DNA from 2 places in the Shewanella algidipiscicola genome. Region 2 is predicted to be linked to the other one. Evidence: riboswitches for the same ligand, from Rfam matches in the RefSeq annotation. Region 2 holds a riboswitch; the other holds the start of a gene.
What was found. A riboswitch is a leader RNA that binds a small molecule or an ion and turns the genes downstream of it on or off. The one in region 2 is predicted to bind lysine.
Positions count from the first base shown of each region.

Region 1: linked by a shared signal. The riboswitch ahead of DN599_RS03495 (Na+/H+ antiporter NhaC family protein) and the one ahead of lysC (lysine-sensitive aspartokinase 3) in region 2 are both predicted to bind lysine.

Region 1 covers NZ_OXJV01000001.1:778,797-790,342, reverse strand. Annotated here, with positions in the region: gene tsaA (tRNA (N6-threonylcarbamoyladenosine(37)-N6)-methyltransferase TrmO) at 1-36, opposite strand, end outside; gene rcsF (Rcs stress response system protein RcsF) at 150-536, opposite strand; gene DN599_RS03510 (H-NS histone family protein) at 2,131-2,523, opposite strand; gene DN599_RS03505 (electron transfer flavoprotein subunit beta/FixA family protein) at 2,850-3,599, shown strand; gene DN599_RS03500 (electron transfer flavoprotein subunit alpha/FixB family protein) at 3,599-4,522, shown strand; lysine riboswitch at 4,671-4,887, shown strand; gene DN599_RS03495 (Na+/H+ antiporter NhaC family protein) at 4,966-6,534, shown strand; gene DN599_RS03485 (M3 family metallopeptidase) at 6,903-9,035, opposite strand; gene DN599_RS03480 (thymidine kinase) at 9,305-9,883, shown strand; gene DN599_RS03475 (methyl-accepting chemotaxis protein) at 10,333-11,546, shown strand, end outside.
Region 2 covers NZ_OXJV01000012.1:275,420-286,965, forward strand. Annotated here, with positions in the region: gene DN599_RS08670 (DUF3293 domain-containing protein) at 56-487, shown strand; lysine riboswitch at 607-783, shown strand; gene lysC (lysine-sensitive aspartokinase 3) at 915-2,273, shown strand; gene DN599_RS08680 (succinylglutamate desuccinylase/aspartoacylase family protein) at 2,270-3,376, shown strand; gene asnC (transcriptional regulator AsnC) at 3,494-3,955, opposite strand; gene rluA (bifunctional tRNA pseudouridine(32) synthase/23S rRNA pseudouridine(746) synthase RluA) at 4,083-4,760, opposite strand; gene DN599_RS08695 (hypothetical protein) at 4,855-5,142, opposite strand; gene DN599_RS08700 (class I SAM-dependent methyltransferase) at 5,172-5,702, opposite strand; gene DN599_RS08705 (hypothetical protein) at 5,677-6,087, opposite strand; gene DN599_RS08710 (2-hydroxyacid dehydrogenase) at 6,450-7,439, shown strand; gene DN599_RS08715 (dienelactone hydrolase family protein) at 7,572-8,309, shown strand; gene corA (magnesium/cobalt transporter CorA) at 8,530-9,501, opposite strand; gene DN599_RS08725 (mechanosensitive ion channel family protein) at 9,528-10,073, opposite strand; gene DN599_RS08730 (spermidine synthase) at 10,450-11,193, shown strand.

The DNA of each region.
Region 1 (11,546 bases), on a different contig from region 2:
AATGGCCACCGCCTGAATTTTGCTGCTAAAAGTCATTCAACTCGCTCGGTTAACCGCAAGATAATATGAAGCTTGGCTTCATCGGTAAAGGGCAGGGAACTAAAGCCTGATTGATAAGGCTTTAGTTTACCTTGACTCCTGCCAAGGTTTTATTTGTCTGTGTTGGTTTGAATCAGAATGGCTTGGCCTACGCACAAGGTTTGAGTTACGCAGGTTTTGCTGGGCTGGTCAAACATCACACATCGTTTAATGAGCAGACCATTGGCGCCTTTATCGGCGGCGGCGTAGCGTGCTGCTGTGCGTGCTGCTCCCATGGAGGCAGGCGCATCATTTGGGCGCTCTTGGCAAGATTCGCCCTCGACCATACCTTTGAGTTCATAAGGCACTGTTGGCTCAGTACCCTCTGGATAGAGGGTGACCTCTCCCACTTTAAAATAGTCGTTAATGGCTTGGCCATCTAAATTGCTATTAAAAGTGTATTCACTGGCGCAACCAGCAAGGAGTAAAGCAAATAGGGCAAGGGTGATTTTTTTCATGCTAATGGCCTGTGTATGTTGTGGCAGTCAAATGTCAGTTCATCATTCACATTGTACTGTTTAAGGTAGAAATACTACCGTTTTAGTTAAGCTTGATAAAGTTGTTGTTGGTGATTGTTCTCATCTATCTTAATCATAAGCGGAAAAATGGCTTTGAACGAGATCGATAAGACACCTTAAAAATAACCAGCTTGATTATCGCCTGCGTGAAATTATTGAGCTTCTGACGGTGAACGGGATAAGCCATGAGCGGGGCGAATAAACCATATTTGCGTATGTGAGTGTAAAATTGGCCTTGTAAGCGTCGTCTATATTGTCGCGGCCCCATTATTTTCCTCGTGTTAATAATAGCCTTAAGTTAACGATTGGCCATGATGTTATATCGATTATGATTCAGTAATAACAGGCGTAAAGTGGGGTTGTAGCGGCATGAAAGCGTGTAGGTAAATTATCGCTTCAAATTTTAATGTGTAAACACCATAGTGACATTAAGCGCGGCTCATCTGAAAAGCTATGTCCATCCATTGACCATTAACACAGCCCCTAATTCAACGCCAAAGTGAAAGACTTTAAATAAATATAGATATTGGCGTTATGGGGCGAACAAAACATTGCCGATCACTGTCCTATATGCCATGTCTATGTGCCGTTTCATCGGGATAAATTCATCGATGATTCATTTATGGATCGATTCACTACTCGAGGTGATATTATTAAACCCCTGCACTTATTAAGTGTATTAATGCATTTGTCTTGTGAATCTCTTTATTTTTATCTGTGGTCAGTCACATTTGTAGGCGCTGAACTGTCAGCATTGCCATCATCTATAGATAGAGGAGGGCAATGCTAGCGATAACAAGCCGATTATTGGACATTCGAGTGTGATGAACCGACTGGCAGTTTTAACATGGTTGATAACTCGCTTTTTTCTGTGTTGATTCACTTCATTGCTTCAATCAATATCAACACCTTTTATATTGACTTTATATGCGTTTCATTAGTTATGTTTCACCATTTGACATAAAGTTATGATGACTGTTTTCGTTTGTCTCTAATACTGCGGTAAGCGCTAAAGTCGTCTTGTTAGGGTCGTTATCATGCTGGTAATTTTGCAGTCCTGAGTGTCCTAATAATTAGTCACTATCGCTATTCCCCTTGAGCATTTACTATAGTCGCAACGATAATTTAAGGTATATATATCAACAGTATAACCGTCTGTTGATGTCTAGTGTAATGTGTTATTGCTAGATTCCACAGCCACGTGTGAGCAGGGCTTCTTAGGTGTCATATTTTTACTTGGTATTGATTTAAAAGTAAAAGGACTTAGATTTAGAAAGCAATCACCCTTTCGACACGAACCCATTTTAAATTAGCTAGAGAAGTTGAGTCCATGTATGCAGCGATTAAATGGTGTGGGTATAAGGTTTTTGCTAAAAGTTATTATTGGAGATATCTGAAGGAGGGATAAAAAGAATATTAGCAACGCTTAATTTGCTTAGTATACTGTTTCTTATAAAAAACAAGCCAACGCATAAACGTTGGCTTGCTGCTATTAAATCACTGCTGATGATCTCAGCAATGTTCGTTTGTGCGACTAGATAAGAAACTCTTCTAGGCTACGGCCTTTTTCTAATTCATTTTTAAATACGGTTGGCGTTCGACCTTGACCTGTCCAAGTGATGGTTTCACCATCGACTTCGATTTTATATTTAGGTGGACGAGGTGCGCGTTTTTTCGGTGCACTTTTAGCAGCTACAGCGCCTAAATCATCAACTGATAAACCAACGGCTTCCATTTGAAGACGGATCTCTTCAATTTTAGCATTGCGTTCAGCGATAGCTGCGCTTTCTTCTTCAGCCTGCTTCTCTTTATCGGTAATAATCTTTTCTAGTTTGCTGGCAACATCTTTTAAGTCTTCTACTGATAACTCTTTTACCGCAGCTTTAAAACGACGGCCATGCGTCAATATATCTAGAAATTCGCTCATATTATGGTGTCCCACTTAAATATAATTGTGAATAGGATTTCAGTGATAATAATAGAAACTAATACCGTCTTAATCAAACGAATTAAATAATTATTTTGCTATATATAGTCATTTTATTAATGCAGAGTCTAATTTCATTAAAATTGATGGGGAAAAGTGAACGTAGTCCCTTTTATATTGACGTTTTGTGTCATTTTTCGTTTGTAGATTTCTCGTTGCGTTCTTGTTGACGTTAACGTCAACAGCACGTAAAGTGGCTTAAGTTTGTGATAGTTTTGCTATGCACTTTTTTATTCAACATAAAAAGATAGTAAGAAGGAAGCCTTATGAAAGTATTGGTGCCAGTTAAACGCGTCGTCGATGCCAATGTGAAGGTCAGGGTGAATGCTGACAATAGCAACGTCGATACCGCAAATCTTAAAATGGCGATTAACCCATTTTGTGAAATTGCCGTAGAAGAAGCGGTTCGGTTAAAAGAAGCGGGTATTGTCACTGAAATCGTCGTGGCAACTATAGGCCCTAAGGCTGCCCAAGAGCAACTGCGAACCGCCATGGCATTGGGTGCCGATCGTGGTATTCATGTCGAAACTGACGAAGCACTTGCGCCGCTTTCCATTGCCAAGCTGCTTAATGCGATTCAGGCCCAAGAGCAAGCGCAGCTTATTTTACTGGGCAAGCAATCTATTGACGGCGATAACAATCAGACCGGCCAGATGTTGGCAGCATTAGCTGGCATGCCGCAAGCGACTTTTGCTTCAGAGGTGAAGGTCGAGGGTGACACTGTGGTGGTGACTCGCGAAATCGACGGCGGACTACAAACGTTGAAGATGCCACTGCCAGCTATTATTACGACAGATCTACGTTTGAACGAGCCTCGTTACGCCAAATTACCCAATATTATGAAAGCAAAACGCAAACCACTGGAGACCATCACTGTCGACAGTCTTGGCGTTGAGCTAAAGCAGCATCAGAACGTGTTAAAAGTCACTCCACCTGCAGAGCGTAAGGCGGGCGTGATGGTGGCTTCTGTTGAGGAGCTGGTTGAAAAGCTAAAAAATGAAGCGAAGGTGATCTAATGGCGATTCTAGTAATAGCAGAACATGATAACACGAGTCTAAAACTAGACACGGCCAAAGTGGTAGCGTGTGCACACCAAATTGGTAGCGATGTGGATCTATTAGTCGCCGGTGAAAACTGTGCCACTGTGGCCCAGGCGGCTAAGCAATTGAGCGGTGTGCGCAATGTGTTAGTGGCTGACAATGGCGCTTATGCCCATGGCATCGCCGAAAACTTAGGGGCGTTAGTGGTCTCTATCGCCAACGATTATCAACATATTTTGGCTTCGGCCTCGAGCCTAGGTAAAGATGTGCTTCCTCGCGTGGCTGCCTTGCTTGATGTGGCACAACTGTCTGAAGTGGTTGAAGTGGTCAGTGAAGATACCTTTGTGCGCCCAATTTATGCTGGTAGCGCGATGGCAACCGTGCAGAGTTTAGATGCCATCAAGGTGATGACGGTACGCGTGAGTGCATTTGACGCCGTAAGCAATGATGGCGTAGCAGCCGAGCAAACTCTTGGTGGTGTTTTTACCAGTAATGTTGAATTTGTTTCACAAACATTGACTGAATCAGAGCGCCCAGATTTAGGCGCTGCATCGGTTGTGGTGTCGGGCGGCCGTGCAATGGGCAGTGCTGAGAATTTTGCGATATTAGAGCAGCTTGCTGATAAATTGGGTGGCGCTTTAGGGGCATCTCGTGCGGCGGTGGATGCGGGTTATGTGCCTAACGATCTGCAAGTGGGACAAACGGGTAAGATTGTTGCGCCAGATCTGTACATTGCCGTTGGGATCTCGGGTGCGATTCAACACTTGGCTGGGATGAAGGATTCTAAGGTGATTGTGGCTATCAACAAGGATCCAGAAGCGCCTATTTTCCAAGTGGCCGATTATGGTTTAGAAGCCGATCTGTTTGATGCAGTACCTAAGTTAGTGGCACTTCTTTAATTAATTGTAAGTACTTAGTGAACGTCTTGGTGTTCATTTAAAACTTAGTGTGATATAGATCACGTTGGGCGGCTTTAAGGTAGCATCCTTAAAGCCGCTTGTGTTTTTATGTGCGTCACGCCTGCCGATAGTGAAATTGGTAGGCGTCCTGAGACGTAGAGGTGCATTAAATATTAGTAGTATTCGTTAGGGTGATGCCGTATAGCGAATAGGAAAGGATTTGATGCCGAAGTGGTTGAGTTCATCAAAGCTCACTGCTGGGGCTGTCATCGAATAGAGGCAGCACTGCCATAGTGCTTTTTATCCGGAATGATAAAAAGAAGGTATACCGACAACTGGTATCACTATGGAGCGCTACTGATAGGACAGGTGTAATATCTTTTGCTATATCCCACCAGTTCAGTTGCCCTCCATTCGTATTTTAACGAAGACAATATAAAACAATGACAACTTTGAGTTACGCCGATTCGGCGCTTTCCTTGCTGCCCCCTGTGGTGGCTATTTTGCTGGCGATTTTTACTCGTCGAGTATTACTTTCGCTTGGGGTGGGCATTCTGCTTGGTGCGGTTTTTATTACCGATTACTCAGTAGTAGACTCAGGACACTACCTTACTAAGCAGGTGACAGGGTTATTTTGGGACGATGGCGCCCTAAATAGCTGGAATGTCTATCTTCTTGGCTTCCTTATCTTGCTAGGGATGATCACTGCGTTGATCACTGTCAGCGGCGCTGCTAAGGCATTTGCCGATTGGGCTCGTCAGCATATTCGTAATAAACGAGATGCTAAGTTGCTGACCATGTTTTTAGGTTGCGTGGTTTTTATTGACGATTATTTCAATAGTTTAGTTGTCGGCAGTGTGGCAAGGCCGTTAACGGATCGCTATTACATTTCGCGCAGTAAACTGGCCTATCTGCTGGATTCGACCGCAGCCCCAATCTGCGTTATCTCACCAGTATCGAGTTGGGGGGCGTATATTATTGCGCTGATTGGCGGTATTTTAACGGCACATGGTTTTGCCGATACGGGGCATCTAAGCGTGTTTATTCAGATGATCCCGATGAACTTCTACGCCATCTTTGCGCTGTTACTCCTATTATGTGTCGCTTTTATGGGGCTCGATGTTGGCCCCATGCGCCAGCATGAGCTTAACGCCCAAAAGGGCCATCTGTATGATGAATCTAAAGGGCTACCACCAGGGGCCAATAGCGATCTGCCTGAAGCCGATTCGGGGAAAATTTCAGGATTATTTTTACCCATTACCGTACTGGTTGCCGCCACTATCTATTTTATGATCAGCAGCGGTGCCGATGCGTTAGCTGCCGAAAATCTGCCATTTACCTTAATTGGCGCCTTTGAAAAGACCGATGTGGCTTCATCACTGTTTTTTGGGGCGATCATTGGCTTGGTGGCCACATTACTGTTAGTGCTCAGTCAAGGCTTAGATAAATCATTAATCCTTAAGGGGATGATTGCGGGCGCACGCTCTATGTTACCTGCTATCTATATCTTACTGTTTGCCTGGACGATTGCCGGTGTGATTGGTCAGATGGAAACGGGTAAATATATGGCCAGCCTAGCTACGGGTAATATCCCCTTTGCATTACTGCCTGCGGTATTATTTATTTTGGCCGGATTGACCGCGTTTTCAACGGGCACCAGCTGGGGCACGTTCGGCATCATGTTGCCGATTGCCGCCGATATGGCCATGGGCACCCACACCAATATGATGCTACCTATGCTGGCAGCTGTATTAGCGGGCGCGGTATTTGGCGATCACTGCTCACCGATCTCCGATACCACCATTTTGTCGTCAACAGGCGCCAATTGTCATCACATCGACCATGTATTAACTCAGTTACCTTACGCGCTTATTGTCGCCGGGATAAGCTTAGGTGGCTATGTGGTGCTAGGCTTTACCGAATCGCTGGCTGCAGGCTTAGGTGCCAGCAGTGTGCTGTTTGTGATAAGTGTGGTTGTACTTCGCTATCAAGCCGCAAAGCCGACGATATAATCATGTTCCGCTAGGGCGAAACCAGTGATAAAAAATGCCGCTAATCATAGCGGCATTTTTATGGGCGTTGCATGAGTCACTGTAGTGTAAACCGCAAGGCTCAGTGTATTTACGCAGTAACCTTACGCGCTTATTGTCGCCGGGATATGCTTAGGTGGCTATGTGGTGCTAGGCTTTACCGAATCACTGGCTGCAGGCTTAGGTGCCAGCAGTGTGCTGTTTGTGGTAATTGTGCTGTTTGTGATAAGTGTGCTTCGCTATCAGGCCGCAAAGCCGACGATATCATCATGATCCGCTAAGGCTAAATCAATGATAAAAAAATGCCGCTAATCATAGCGGCATTTTTAATGGGCTTAGCGTGAATAGCTTTAGTTTAAACCACGACGCTTAAGTAACGCTTCTGTGGTCGGTGCTTGTCCACGGAAGGCTTTGTAGGCTTCCATTGGTGGCACACTGTTACCCACTTCACGAATGGTCTTACGGTACTTCATGCCAATGTCGCGGTTTAATCCACCTTGGGTTTGCACGTAGGCGAACGCATCGGCCGCTAAGATCTCACTCCACATATAGGCGTAGTAACTGGCCGAGTATCCACCGGGGAAGGCATGAGCAAAATAGGTCGACTTATAGCGTGGTGGTACGGCAGCGATATTGATGCCATGTTTTTCCAGCGCGTTAGCTTCGAAATTCGCTACATCTTGTAATGGTGCGTCAGCAGGTAGTGAGTGCCATTCTAAATCTACTAATGCGGCGGCCATATACTCTAGGGTATCGAAGCCTTGATTGAAGCTGCGCGATTTAAGTAATTTTTGCAGCAATTCATCAGGGATCACCTCACCAGTCTCATAGTGCTTAGCATAGTTAGCTAACACCTTAGGGTGGGCTGCCCAGTCTTCTTCGAAAGTCGATGGGAACTCGACAAAATCACGAGAGACCGCAGTGCCCGATAGGCTAGGGTAAGTGACTTTAGAGAACATACCGTGAGTGCCATGACCCAATTCGTGGAACATAGTGGTCACTTCATCGTAGCTAACGAAGGTGGGCTCTCCCTCTGGCGCCTTCTTGATGTTCATCACGTTAACCACCACAGGCTTATTGTTAAGCAGTTTTGATTGCGCTACAAATGAGCTCATCCATGCACCGCCACGCTTGCCTTCACGGGCAAAGTAATCGCCGTAGAAAATCGCCATCGAAGTCCCGTCAGTATCAAACATCTCATAGGCTTTCACATCTTCATGGTACACAGGAAGATCGGGACGGGGCTTAAAGGTCACGCCGTAAAGCGATTCCAGTGTGAAAAATACGCCGTCAGTTAATACTCGATTGAACTCGAAATAAGGCTTGATGGAACTTTCATCAAGATTAAACTTCTCTTGACGTACCTTTTCGGCATAAAACGCCCAGTCCCATGGCGCTAGGGTAAAATCGCCACCGGTTTTATTGATCATCGCCTGAATATCGTCGGCTTCTTTTTGAGTATTAGCGACAACGGCTGGCACCATAGAGCCAAACATCTTGTAAACCGCTTCGGGATTTTTAGCCATCTGCGGTGCTAGGCGATAGTCAGCCCAGCTCTTGTAGCCCAGTAGTGCGGCGCGCTCGGCGCGAAGTTGTGCAAGACGAGCAACCAATGAAGCCGTTTCGTTTTCACCCTGCATACCTCGGGTCGATGAGGCTTGCCATACACGCTGGCGTAACTCACGGTTTTCAAGCTTAGCTAATACAGGTTGGCGCGTAGTATTGGTGATGCTAAGCAGGTATTTGCCTTCATGGCCTTGAGCCGCTGCATCGGCTTTGGCGGCGCGAATTTCACTGTCAGACAAGCCCGCTAATTGATCGACATCATCAACAACCACCGCAATCTCTTTGGTCAGGCGCATTAGGCGCTGGCTAAATTCATTGGTCAGTGTCGATTGTTCTTCATTAAGCACGCGAATTTGTGCTTTTTGCTCATCGGTTAATTTGGCGCCAGCCATGACAAAGCGTTGGTGATAAACCTCGATGAGGCGTACTTCCTCGTTGGTCAAACCTAAGGTGCTGCGCTGTTGATAGAGGCTGTCGATGCGAGCGAATAATGGTGCGTTAAGGTGAATATTGTCTGAATGAGCGGCCATTTTGGGCGCCATTTCACCTTGGATTTTACGCATTGTTGGGTTGCTATCTGTGCCCGCCAAGTTATAAAACACCTTTGAAGCACGGTTTAGCAGTTCGCCGCTGGTTTCTAGTGCGACTATGGTGTTTTCAAATGTTGGTGCTTCGCTGTTATTGGCAATCGCGAGTACTTGTTGATAATGCTCTTTAATGCCTTGTTCTAGCGCAGGTTTAAAATGCTCATCCTTAATGATGTTAAAATCAGGCGCTTGATATTGAAGCGCACTGGGTTGCATTAACGGATTTTGAGTTTGAACCGCTGCGGCAGAAGGCGCTTGAGTTTCATGGATTGAGCAGCCTGTAAGGGCAATCGTGGCCGCGATAGACGCAGCAAGTAATGTTTGGCGCATGTGTATAAGAACCTTCAATTGTTGTCTTGTTATTATTTACTCGCGTTTAAAGTAGCAAGTTTGAATTAAAATTGTCTTAAGCAACTTTGAGTTTGCTCAGATATTTTACTCAAATTTAATAGTTAACAATACCATTAATCTGCTTTGTTAGGGAAGTGTCAGCAATGTTTTGTGGTTCACAACTAGGGTAATTGAACCAGTTTATAGCTGCGAAATAGGACTAATTAGTGTTAAAATGTGCCCTCAAAATAATCATAGGAATAACTCAGTTGGCGCAGCTCTATTTTTACTATTCTGCGATGAATGCAGGTAAATCGACCTCTTTACTTCAGTCATCTTATAATTATCGCGAGCGCGGTATGCACACTTTAGTGATGACAGCGTCAATTGACGATCGTTATGGCATAGGTAAGGTGGCGTCACGTATCGGTATTGAGACTGACGCGCAAGTGTTCAGTGCTAGCGATAATTTATCCGCGATGATCCAGCGTGCTCATCAACAACAACATTTACACTGTATCTTAATCGATGAATCACAATTTCTCAGTAAAGAACAGGTAAAACAATTAACTTATGTAGTTGATATTTTAGATATTCCAGTATTGTGCTACGGGCTTAAAACCGATTTCCAGGGTGAGCTTTTTAGTGGTAGTCAGTACCTGCTTGCTTGGGCCGATAAGCTGGTCGAGCTAAAAACTATTTGTCATTGCGGTCGAAAAGCCAACATGGTCGTGAGACTCGACGGTGAAGGCAAGCCCATGAAAGAGGGTGAGCAAGTGGCGATTGGTGGTAATGAAAGTTACGAGTCTGTTTGTCGTAAACATTTTCGTGAGTTTTTGTGGGATTAAATTAACTAGGGGTGAAATAGCGGCTGATTGTCTTTTAGTGATATACCTCTCCTCCACCTTGTTACACCATAATTACGATTACTCATTAGGCTGCGTGAATATGCGGCCTTTTATCTGTGATTGTCAGTTAGGAAATGAATAACTGTGGGGTGTTAAATAATAGCCACAGTTTATCGATTGAATTTAGTTTCTATATTTCGCATTTTTTCTGATGCTTATTATTACCTCGATGATCCAATTTTTGTAACATCTGTGATCTAGCTTTGATAATTGTATATCTATAGGTAATACCCAGTATTATGATTGTATTTCAGAGATGAGATCTCGCTCTTAAAAACATCAGCTGTAACATTATCGATACATAAAAGTTGTGCTAGATCAAAAGTATCTTTTGGTCTTAGCCTCAGAATTTAGCGATTCCAACGATCAATGACTAAATTTGATAGCTAATGCGTAATAACCAACCAGTGACCGATAAAGAGGTACTGCTTAGCGACGAAGATATATTGTTGTCTACGACAGACCTAAGCGGGAATATTTTACATGCTAATAACGACTTTTGCCGAATTTGTGGTTTCGAAGAAACGGAGTTATTGCAGCAACCGCACAATATTGTGCGCCACCCCGATATGCCCAAGCAAGCTTACGGCATGTTATGGAAATCACTCAAAGCGCGTCGCGCTTGGATGGGAATCGTTAAAAACCGTTGTAACGATGGCGGGTTTTACTGGGTTAATGCTTATGTGGCACCAGTTATAGAGAATGGTCAGGTTAAAGAGTATCAATCGGTTCGCCGCCGCGCAGACAAAGCGCAGATTGAGCGAGCAAAAGCGATTTATCAGAGTTTGAATAAGGATGAATCGCGCCATGAGCTCGACAGCGCAACGTTTAGTTTTACCACTAAAATCAAGTTGTTTGCAGTGGTACTGATGCTGCTGAGTTTAGCCTGTAGCATCTATTCGCCCTGGTTAGCATTGGTGATGATGTTGCCTCTGTGGTTTGGGCTGCAGCGGATCATGCGGCCACTGAGTGAGCTTAATGAACGCGCTCTGTCGATATGTGATGATGGGGCGGCAAGGTATATTTTTACTGGGCGTAACGATGAGATAGGCAATATCTTATTTGCCATGGACTCCCTGACCGCCGAGGTGGCCGGTGCAGTGGGGCGAATGGCAGATACATCATCGGCCATTGCACAAGACAGCTCAGAGTTACTGGACTCCATCACTGCTGCAGCGCAAAGGGCTGACAGCCAGAGTCAACAAACGGCGCAAGCCGCTGCGGCCGTCGAGGAGATGACAGCAAGTTTTAATGAGTTAGGTGAACAAATTAAACAGGTGGCCGTTGATGTTGAAGGTAGCCAAGCCACTGTGGCACAGGGCTATGCGCAGTTAGATGCGGTGATCAGTGCAATCAATGGGCTCAATCAAGAGGTCGGCAATTTTGCTGGCGTGGTACAAGAGATTGAACACGACAGCGTGGCAATCAATGAAGTTCTTGATGTGATCAGTAATATCGCGGAGCAAACCAACTTACTTGCGCTGAATGCGGCTATCGAAGCAGCGAGGGCGGGTGAGTCGGGTAGAGGCTTTGCGGTAGTGGCCGATGAGGTGCGAAAACTCTCGTCGAGAACCAGCGACTCTACCAGTCAAATAGATGAAAT
Region 2 (11,546 bases):
CAGTTGAGATGATTTAACTATAATTATCGCACGCTAATTTAGGAATGTTCGGCGAATGAGTACCATAGATGACCATTTTTGGCACAGTTATCAGCATACCCAATTTCTATTGACCCAAGGGTTTTCTCCCGCCTTATCTTTCGCCATCATCACCGCACACAACCCAAGGGGACGAGTGTTGTCAGCGCCTCAAAATCGTCTGTTAGATAGTCAATTACAGCGACATATCATCGAACTTAAGCGTCCTTATCGTGCCATAATCGGGGCCTCTTATGACCGTCGTCATATGGAAAAAAGCTGGGCTGTCCCAATAGAGAAGCCATTAGCGGTGGCACTGGGCCGGCAGTTTAATCAAAATGCGATCTATTTTGTCGAAGGCGATCAGTTGCAATTGGTGCCTTGCTTACTTAATTACCCTGAGCTGACCATGGGCGCTTTTTCGGCGCGGGTTTGTCTGGTCAGTGAGTTACCCGAAATCCAATCTTAGTGCTGTTTTTAAATATGACGGTCACCTTGAAAGGATATTTACTCATATTGAATAAATATCGTTGACTTATTAGACAGATATTTGCTAATTTTCAACCATCTTGTGCGTCAATGCGCTTGAGATACAGAAGAGGAGCGTTAACTAGGTAGTAAGCATGAAGAGGCCAAACTCTGACGATTGCTTATGATGGAGATTAACGCCGAGATAGACAAGTGTTTGGTTTCGTTTGTTTATCGGTCGATATGGTTGAATCCTGTCGATTGTCACCTGTTTTTTGGTGGAGAGCTTCTGGTGGTGATCGCTATTTCCCGTCTTGGGGTGCGTAATCTTTGCACCAGGCTCTTCGAACGAAGTAAGTTCGGAGGTTTATCATGTTATCTATTCTTGTCGTGTCTTGTTACTGCTTCAATGTCGTTGAGGTGGGCTAATGTCGATTGTCGTAGCTAAATTCGGTGGTACATCCGTTGCTGACTACACAGCAATGAGTCGCTGTGCCGACATCATTATTGCCAATCCTAATACACGTATTGTAGTCGTGAGTGCCTCTAGCGGCGTCACCAATTTGCTGGTGGAGTTGACTCAAGCGCAGCTCGATGACGAGCGACGTCAACAGCTACTTAAGCAGATTGCCTCAATTCAATACCAAATCCTTGACCAACTCGGTCGTCCTGCAGAGGTTGCCGCTCACCTCGATGGCGTGCTCAGCCGTATCGCTATGTTAAGTGAGTCCTTGAGTCGTGAACGCTGCAAAGCCACCATGGATGAGTTGTTAGCACAAGGAGAGCAATGTTCAGCGGCGCTGTTTGCTGCTGTATTACGTGAAAAAGGTGAGGCGGCGTCAGCCTTTGATGTACGCCAAGTGATGCGCACCGACAGTCATTTTGGCCGTGCTGAGCCTCAAATTGAGCAGGTTGCAGCCTTATGCGCGGCGCATTTAGCCCCGCTGCTGGCCGAGCAGCGTATTGTTACTCAAGGGTTTATTGGGGCCGATGCACAGGGCGCCACCACCACATTAGGGCGTGGCGGTAGCGATTACTCGGCGGCATTATTGGCCGAGGCCCTTAAGGCATCGGCGGTCGAAATTTGGACCGATGTGGCTGGGATTTACACTACCGATCCACGCTTGGCCCCCAATGCACAGCCCATCGCCGAAATTAGCTTTAATGAAGCCGCTGAAATGGCGACTTTTGGCGCTAAGGTGCTGCATCCTGCGACCATTTTACCTGCGGTAAGGCAAAAAATTCAGGTGTTTGTGGGCTCGAGCAAAGAACCTGAACGTGGCGGTACTTGGATACGTCATCAAGTGAGTGATGAGCCTATTTACCGCGCCGTGGCCGTGCGCCGCGATCAAACCTTACTGAATCTACACAGTTTGCAGATGCTACATGCGCAAGGTTTCTTGGCTGAGACCTTTGCTACGCTAGCAAGGCACAAAATAAGTGTCGATTTGATCACGACCTCGGAAGTTAACGTGTCGTTGACCTTAGATAAAACCGGCTCTGATTCGGCTGGCAATAATTTGCTTAGTGAAGCGCTATTGCAAGAGTTGTCGCAGCATTGCCGGGTGCGTGTGGAAGATAATTTAGCCTTAGTGGCGATAGTGGGCAATAAAATTGCCTCTACACCTGGGGTATGCCGCCGAGTGTTTGAGGTGCTAGAGCCGCATAATGTGCGCATGATCTGCCAAGGAGCTAGCCCACATAACCTATGTGTGTTGGTTGCCGAAAGTGAGGCGGCGCAGGTGGTCCGCTCGTTACATGAAAATCTGTTCGAAGGTGCACGATGAAACCCACTCGTAGTACGTTGAAAATTGGCGAGTTGGCGACAGGGCAAGATCTCGAGTTGCCCATTTTTCAGTTTACGCCAGCCGTGATGTGTGGGCCGAGTGTCTATATTCAGGCGAATGTGCATGGCGCCGAGGTGCAGGGCAATGCGGTGATTTACCAGTTAATGCAGCAACTGGAAAACTGCGAGTTGCTCGGCAGTGTCACCTTGGTGCCACTCGCCAACCCTTTGGGGATTAACCAAAAAAGTGGTGAGTTTACCCTTGGGCGTTTTGACCCGATAACCGGGGTGAATTGGAATCGCGAATACTTAAATCATCATATCGATGTGGCCGCTTGGTATCGACAGCATGCCGAGTTAGACGATAACGCCTTGGTGGCGGCTTATCGCGCCATGTTGCTTGATAGCTGTCAGCAGCGTCTGCAGCATGAGTGGGGCGTGACGACGGGGCATCGCCAAGCGGTCACACTGCAGCATTTAGGGCATCAAGCGGATATCGTGTTGGATCTGCACACCGGGCCCAAGGCCTGCAAACATCTGTATTGTCCCGAATATGATAGTGAGGCCGCGAGGTTATTTTCGATAGCCCACACGCTATTTATGCCTAATGAGTTTGGCGGGGCGATGGATGAATCGATATTTTATCCTTGGTGGCAATTGTGTCAGTACCTAGCAGCGCAGGGGCGAGAATTAGCGCTACCTGTGTCTGCGTTTACCTTGGAGCTGGGCTCGCAAGAGCATATCGATCTCGCCGATGCACGCCTAGATGCCGATGGGATCATGGCGTATTTGAGTCATCGCGGTGTGGTTGCCGACCCCATTTTGCCCGCTAAGATGGCGCGGTATGGCTGTTATCTTCGTGACTATAAAAAATACCACTCCCCCATGGGGGGCATGGTGGAGTATACCGCTAAGTTAGGCGAGCCATTAGCCGCAGGTTCGCCTTTAGCGACTATTTTGCGGGTGGATCAGTATGGCTGTGGGTCTACATTAACCCCTTTATGCTTATCGCAAGCGTGCGTGCCGATTTTGCATTTTGCTTCTGCCTCGGTTTATCAAGGTACCGAGCTGTATAAAGTAATGACCCATGTATTTGAGCTCTAATGCACCGATATTCAAGCTATAAACCTGAGTTGTAAAGCGTCATAGGTTTTAGGTATTAGCGATGCCAGAGGTCGCCACTACCTATAGCGGACATCGCTGCTGCGTTATTGGTAACCTTTATGGTTTAACGGCACGAATAATCGGATTTTGTAGGCTAATTAAGGTTTCGGTAGATTGGATTTCATCAATCGATTGAATGCGGTTAATCAGCACATGCTGCAAACCATCGATAGACTGGCACATCACCTTGACAAAAATACTGTAGTTGCCCGTGGTGTAATAGGCTTCGGTCACCTCCTCTAACGCATTAAGCTTAGCTATGGCGGCAGGGTAGTCACCGGCGCTCTTAAGGTTAATGCCGATAAAACAGCACACATCGTAGCCTAGCGCCTTAGGGTTGACAGTGATCTGCGCGCCAGTAATGATGCCAGCTTGCTTCATCTTTTCTACTCGCACATGAATGGTGCCAGCACTGACACCAAATCGCTTAGCAAGCTCGGCAAAGGGGGTGCGTGCCTCTTGCATTAATGCCGACAGAATTTGATTATCTAATTGATCACGTTGAAATGAACTATCCACTAGTCAATACCGCTTTATGATTAATATTGTTTGCTAATCTACGATATTTTTTGAGTAACGGCTAACTTTTTAGGCCAATTAATGCCAATTTCAATAGCTAATAGCAGCCTAGTTAGGTTGTTGTTAGCTATTGCTGTTCGCTCGGCGTTGCAAATGGGATGTCTGTGCTAAAGGTCATCGGCTCACCGCTGTAGGGGTGATGAAGGGTTAGCGACTGGGCATGCAGCAGTAATCTAGGGGCGAGTCGTTTGGCTAATGCATCGGCGTAAAAGTTATCGCCAAGAATGGGGTGTCCCAAGGCCATCATATGTACCCGCAATTGGTGAGAGCGGCCAGTAATAGGCGTGAGTTTAACCAAGGTTGAGCGTTTCGCGCGGCTAATCACCTCGAAATGGGTGGTCGAGGGCTTACCTAATCTGTGATCGACTTTCTGTTTGGGGCGATTAGGCCAATCGCAGATCAGCGGCAGCTCAACGGTGCCGCTTTGGGGTTTAACATGGCCTGCGACGCGCGCGTAGTAGGTTTTGTGAGTTTCTCTGTCCCTAAATTGGCGTTTCAATTCGCGCTCGGCGCTGCGGCGCAGGGCAAGGACGATAATGCCAGAGGTTGCCATATCGAGACGATGTACTATCTGGGCGTTAGGGTGTTGGCTGAGTACGCGGGCAAAAACGCTGTCATGATAGGCGGGATCGCGCCCCGGGACTGAGAGCAGCCCAGAGGGTTTATTGAGCACGATGATATCTTTGTCTTGATGCACCACATCTAGCCAAGGCGTGGTGGGTGGAGTGTATACAAAATCTTTCATAGTCGGTTCGGTATTTTTAAGCGGCAGCCAAGATACCGTTTAGCGTCATGGCTCGCAAGCAAAACTCACCTGCAGCGGGTAAATTGGGCGCAGTTTACAGGCTATGGCCATTGACATGCATGATGGCAAAGGTCCAAACCACAAAAGCCAGCGACAGATGAATAAAGGCGTACAGAGCTTGATCGAGTCGCTCCATCCCTTTGGCCTGCCAAAGCAGTTGGCCATGCAGCAGGATATTGAGAGGAAACAACATAAACAGTGGGTAGAAACCAATAGGGCTAGCGTCCCCCAATAATGCCCTAGACAATAACGCCCAAACAACCATAAGCACGGTGATGAGCGGCGGCGCCGCTAAGCGATATTGCTGGGGATAGGGAAACATGTAACGTCCTTAATGCTGTGTTGATGAGGCTAAGCGCGTTTTTGCCCGATAAACTGGGCTTTATAGATGGGCTCATCCTCACAGCCTACATTACCTTCAAAATAGTGCAATATATCAAACTCATCGAATTGAGTGAGCAGCTCATCGGCTTGTAGCAAAAAAGCGGGGTTTTTAGGCCGGCCTACCTTGGCTTGCTCTGTAGTGAAGGTCTCGTAAATTAACAGTCCCTCTGGCTTAACACAGTGTTTTATTTGCTCAAATAGCGGTCTGTGTAGGTAGTTAAACACCAGTATTATATCAAACTCATGTACAGGCAGAGCGGGCGCGGAGCCATCTTCAAGATCATAAGCTAAGGCATGGCAGTGTGGAGGCAGCTTGGGTAAATTACTGATATCCTTGTCGATGAAGGTCACATTTGCCCCTTGCTGCGCGAACCATAACCCATTGCGGCCACCACCGCAGGCTAGATCTAATATCTGCAGCTGTGCAGGCTGAGCTAAATTGGGTAAATAGTGGCTAATTAAGGGGGCTACGTTAGCCTTTAATCTCTTTTTTTCCATCGATACGTCGCCTGTGAATAATTGAGTAGTGGCGTAATCCTGCTGGCCCATGGGAGACCACGACCGACAATAATACAATGACGATGAGTAGTTCGGGTTTATAATTGGCCAACGGAATAAATAAACTTAATAATCCTAGTTTTACTATAGTGAGTACGCCCTTTAGTTGGATAAGCCAGCGCCAGTCACGCATGATCTCCCACAGCATTAATAGACTGCCCGATCCCATCGCAAGTATCCAGTATAGGCTCCAGTCGGCTTTGGCTACCCCTAATAAAATCCCTCCGCCGGCCCCGGTAATGCCTAAAATATGTATGGCGCGTAAACTGGTTTTACTCAGGCGTTGTAACCAAAACTGTTTTTCAGAAATCGATTGTCGTCCCATAAGATCAATGGCATCAATAAGTTTGTCTTGAGCTTATCAGGAAATCATGGCAAAGCACATTGGCGCCCTGTTGCGAGAGAGTTTTCGTGATGAAGCTTGCGGTTTTATCATGGGGTTGGGTAATTATATTGACTTGCCATGATCAGTGGTCATGATCCAAGTGTAATGCCTGAGTTATAATGATCTCTTACACTGATTTTATCTTTATTAGAATGTGGACATTAGGCTATATCGCTATGAGCCTTGGAGGGCAGAATGATAACCCGAATATACAAGGGGTAACCGCTTGTTAGGGTTAGCATTGACGCTAGGAACACTCTTTTTCTGTGACCTATGGTCACGCACATTATTGGGAATCAAATATGAAAATTGGTTTTTTTAGTGCTAAGCACTACGACATGGAGCATTTCAATCGCACCAACACAGCTTTTGGCGCCCGCATAGAGTATTTTGATTCTCGTCTGTGCATGAAAACAGTAAAGTTGGCCTTAGGTTTTGAGGTGATTTGTGCCTTTGTTAACGACTCTCTGTGCGAAGAGGTGTTGGTTGAACTGGCTAAAAACGGCACCAAGATTATCGCCATGCGTTGTTCTGGTTTTAACAACGTCGATTTAGTGGCAGCGCAGCGGTTAGGGTTAAAAGTGGTTAACGTACCGGCTTACTCGCCAGAATCGGTGGCCGAACATACGGTTGCGCTGATGTTGACGCTTAATCGCAAGGTGCATAAAGCCTACCAACGTACTCGAGATGCAAACTTTTCGCTCGAAGGGTTGGTTGGCTTTAATATGCATGGCCGCACTGTCGGCGTTATTGGCACGGGTAACATCGGCTTAGCCACCATTAAGGTGCTGTTAGGCTTTGGTTGTAAAGTGGTCGCGTACGACCCATACCCTAACCAAGCTGTTATTGATTTAGGCGTGCCCTATTTATCCCTCGATGAGCTCTATCCCCAATGCGATATTATCAGCTTGCATTGCCCGCTTACCCAAGATAATCACCATCTGTTAAACCAAGAGAGTTTTGCCAAGATGAAACCTAAAGTCATGGTGATCAACACCAGCCGTGGCGGCCTGCTCAATGCGATGGATGCCATGGAGGCATTAAAAGAGGGCAAAATTGGATCTTTGGGCTTAGATGTTTATGAAAACGAAAAGGAGCTCTTTTTCGAAGATAAGTCTAATGAGATCATTCAAGACGATGTGTTCAGACGTTTGTCGGCCTGCCATAACGTGATTTTTACTGGTCACCAAGCCTTCTTAACCGAAGAGGCGTTGGGGTCAATTGCCCTGACCAGCTTAACCAATATTAAGCAGCTGCTTGATGGCGAGGATTGTCCTAACCAGCTTTATTAACCTTAATAAACCGCGATTGATCCTGGCGCTTATGACGCAGTTTTAACGCCATGGTTAACGATGAGTTTTACCTGACATTCTCCCCTTAGGCTGATAAATTATAAGTACATTTATTAGCCCGAGGGCATGAGTATGATGGTTAAACAGGCTGTTCACGATATCGATACCCCCACAGGTCCCATGAGATGCTATCTCTACCGTCCCGATGCCGAAGGGCCGTTTTCGACCATCATCTTCTATTCTGAAATTTTCCAGCAAACGGCACCTATTGCGCGCGCCGCCGCAATCATGGCTGGTCATGGTTTTGTGGTGTTGGTGCCCGAAGTGTTTCACGAACTTAACCCGCTAGGTACTGTGTTGGCTTACGATGATGCGGGCAAAGATAAGGGCAACCAAGACAAATTTACCAAAGGGTTAGAGCATCACGATAGCGACACTCAGGCCTTGGTGGAATTTGCACAGCGCCAGCCGTTTTGCAGCAGCTTAGTGGGGGCGATGGGCGTGTGTATTGGCGGCCACTTGGCCTATCGCGCCGCGCTCAATAGCGATGTGGTCGGGGCCTTTTGCCTGTATCCAACCGATATTCACTCTAATACCTTACCTTGTAATAAGGGCAACGACTCGTTGAGTCGCACTGGCGATATTCAAGGCGAGTTAGCCTTAGTGTTTGGTAGGCAAGATCCACATGTGGATGTCGCCGGGCGGCAACTTATCTATGCCAAACTTAGCGAAACCAAGCGCTGCTTTAGCTGGCTTGAGGTTAACGCTCAGCATGCCTTTATGCGCGATGAGGGTGAGCGATATGACCCGGCATTAGCCTTACAGATGTATGGCCAGGCAGTGGCTTTTTTTCAGCGGGTGCTACGCTAGGCAGCTTTTGGGCTGCCGGCTAGGCACCAAGTGAGAGGCACTATACGTTAGACATTAAGTGTTAGACATTAAGTGTTAGTCACTGTCGACTTGCCAACTCAGCTTTAACATGATCATATTAAATTCAAAGGGCTAATCCTTACCCATGATTAGCCCTTTGTGATGGTGCAGCTTAGCCATTGTCTATGCCTCGCCTAGCGGTAAGCTTGTATTGAAGTGATTAAATCCATTTTCGGCGTCGAAACAGCCAAATCAATACCGCCGTGATGCAGAGCATCACGCCCCAGACAATAAAGTAACCGTAAGGGTTTTTTAGCTCGGGAATATACTCGAAATTCATGCCATAAATACCGGCAATAAAGGTCAGAGGCACAAATATGGCGGTAATAATCGTCAGTACTTTCATGATGTTGTTTAAGCGATGGGCGCTAATGGAGATATAACCGTCAATTAAGTCGCTAGCAACTTGATAAAACAGGTCTGCTAGACTCGCGGCGCGATGTTGGTGTTCACACACATCGTTGATCTCATGCGCCAGTGCGCTATCAAATGGGAGCGATGGTTCATCGCGCAGATTGTTAAACAACTCCACATGATAGTGAAAGTTACGCCGCAAACGAGTGAGATCGGTTTTATACAATACCACTTCGGCCAGTACCTTATCATCGGCGGTGGTCAGCATGACCGACTCAAGTTGTTCGAGGCGGGTTTCTAAATCAAACAGAATTTTATGGTAGCGTTTCACCACAAAGCGGCTGATCTTAAGGCTTAAGGCCCCAGTCCCAGTGGCGAGGGAGATATCGCCCGCGTGCAACGCCGCCATGGTGCGCTCGATGCTGAGCGAGCGGGCCGAGTGGCGAGTGATAATAAAGCGCTCACTGATAAACATCGCCAAGAGAATATTATCGCAATTAATGGATTCAGAATCTGCCGACAAGCCACGCAGCAAAATAAAGGTGTGATCGCCAAAATCTTCAATCTTGGGTGGATGCCTATCGCGTGACGCATCTTGCAGCGCTAGCTGATGCAGGTTAAAAGTTTGTTTTAACATGGCTTGCAGTGGCTCGGTTAACTCGCCATCAATATTAAGCCATAAAATGGCGTCATCGCTCTGTTGCCACTGAACGATATGGGAGTCGTCGCCTTGAATGAGCGAATTATCTTGTGGGCTGTAGAGAAGAGTGGTCAGCATAGTCTTGCCTCTGGTTAGATGACGCCTTAATCACTTTGGATTTGGATATGGTCTTTATCATCTTTTTCGTTAATGAGTGCTGGGGCATGGCTGGATAACTTGAGTACCCCTTTTTGCAGCATCAAATTATTAGGGTAAGTGATAAGCACATCGTCGTCGCGTTGGATCAATACATGGAATAGACATATGTCGGCGATGATCCCTGTGACATCTTCATCCTTATCAATCACTTTAATCTTGTCGCCAATGCGATAGGGAAAGACGAAGAAGATTAAAATGCCGGCGGTAATATTACTCAGTATCGACCATTGTGCGACAAGGGCAACACCCAGTACGGCAAAGATGGATGAGATAAACAGCGACACTTGCTGATATTCAATCCCGAGCGAAACCACCATTAGGCACACCATCAGGGTAAAATAGAGGTAGCTAATGTATTGGATCACCATTTTCGAACGAGTCGCTGATACCTGTTTATGTTGGGCAAGTTTACTGACCCAATTGGTCAATAAGCGCTGGCCAAAAATAAATAATACAATAAACAGGGTGACGATCAGTAGTGAATAGGTCATTAGTAATAGCTTATAAATAAAAGACTTTTAACATTTACTACATGATGCAGGCTTATGCAATGACTCTTGTTACGCATCAGCAAATTGGCTTACGGGTTAATGTGGGATCATAAGTTGAGGGGGAGTGGCTTAGCGATAACCATTATGCTAACGAGCTTGTTGCATCAAGCTGGGTGTTCTGTCGACTAATCGAGCAAACCGGTGGGTTTATCTGTGTAACGGGGTTGAAGTGGAGGATAAATCACCCTGTGGTGGCTGTGTTAGCGCGCCGATTCAGTCATACTATCGCCTTTGTTACTCGGCTTACATCACGCCGCCATCAACGGGCCGGTCGCGATAGGCTCAGTGTTTCATTATGCTTATTGTCGGAGTCCAGATGACAGATTTTCAAACCTTGTATCGCAGCGAGGATGAGTACGGCCCTTTAATCGTTAACGAAGATGGCCAGATGCGCCTGCTTTCGTTTGGCGATAGCGATGAACAAAGCAAACTGCTTAAGTCATCACCGCACATTCCCCAGCATACGTATTTACAAGCCATGTTATTGGTACTGCTTTTTATTAAGCCTAAGCGAGTCATAGTGTTAGGCCTGGGTGGTGGGGGCTTAATTCATGCGTTACGTCATTACGATCGCGCCATTAATATTACCGCCGTCGAGCTGCGCGGCGAGGTGATTGATATTGCTAAACGCTACTTTCAGTTACCTACGGGCAAAAAGCTCACTCTTATCCATCAAGATGCCACCGAGTTTTTGGTGGCGCGGGAGCATAAAAAGGCCGATGTGATTTTTGCCGATATTTATGGTGCCGACGGTGTCGATGAAAACCAGCTGTCAGAAACTTTCATTGCCAATGCGGCGAGCCTGCTTAAGGGTGAGGGGTATTTGGTGCTCAATTGCTGGAAAGAACATAGTCAAAATCGAGAGCTATTAGCGTTACTGCAGCTCCATTTTGTCGAGGTAAGAGCCTGTTTAACCGGTGGCGGTAATTGGGTGGTAATTGCGGGGAAAGTGGCTAAGTCGGTCAGTAGTAGTGGCTTAAAAGCCGAGGCGCAGCAGTTATCCTTGCAATTGGACTTTCCCTTGGGCCGCAGTTTAACGCGATTCGAGCTATGGGAGTGATTTTTAGCTGTTAGCATTTAAATGCGCCACTTTTATAATTAGGGCCTGTTGATCTTTGCTGGTTGAATGTTGTTCGAGACAAAAACGTTTTAATCTAGGCGAGTGGATTGCTGCTTAGTTATCTAAGCAAAATTGACTTAACAAAGAGTAAAACGTTTTTAGCCGAACCCTTCGGGCAGCGTTTGTTGGGTATTTCTACTGCGTTCTCAGCTTTTTATGTAGAATAACTACACCACAAAGCTTCTGCCTTGTATAAATACCCAACAATTAGCTGCAAAAACAACCTTGAAAGATCAACAGGCCCTAGTCACTGCAACATAGTCGCTTAGGGCTAATCGATTTTTTCATTGCGA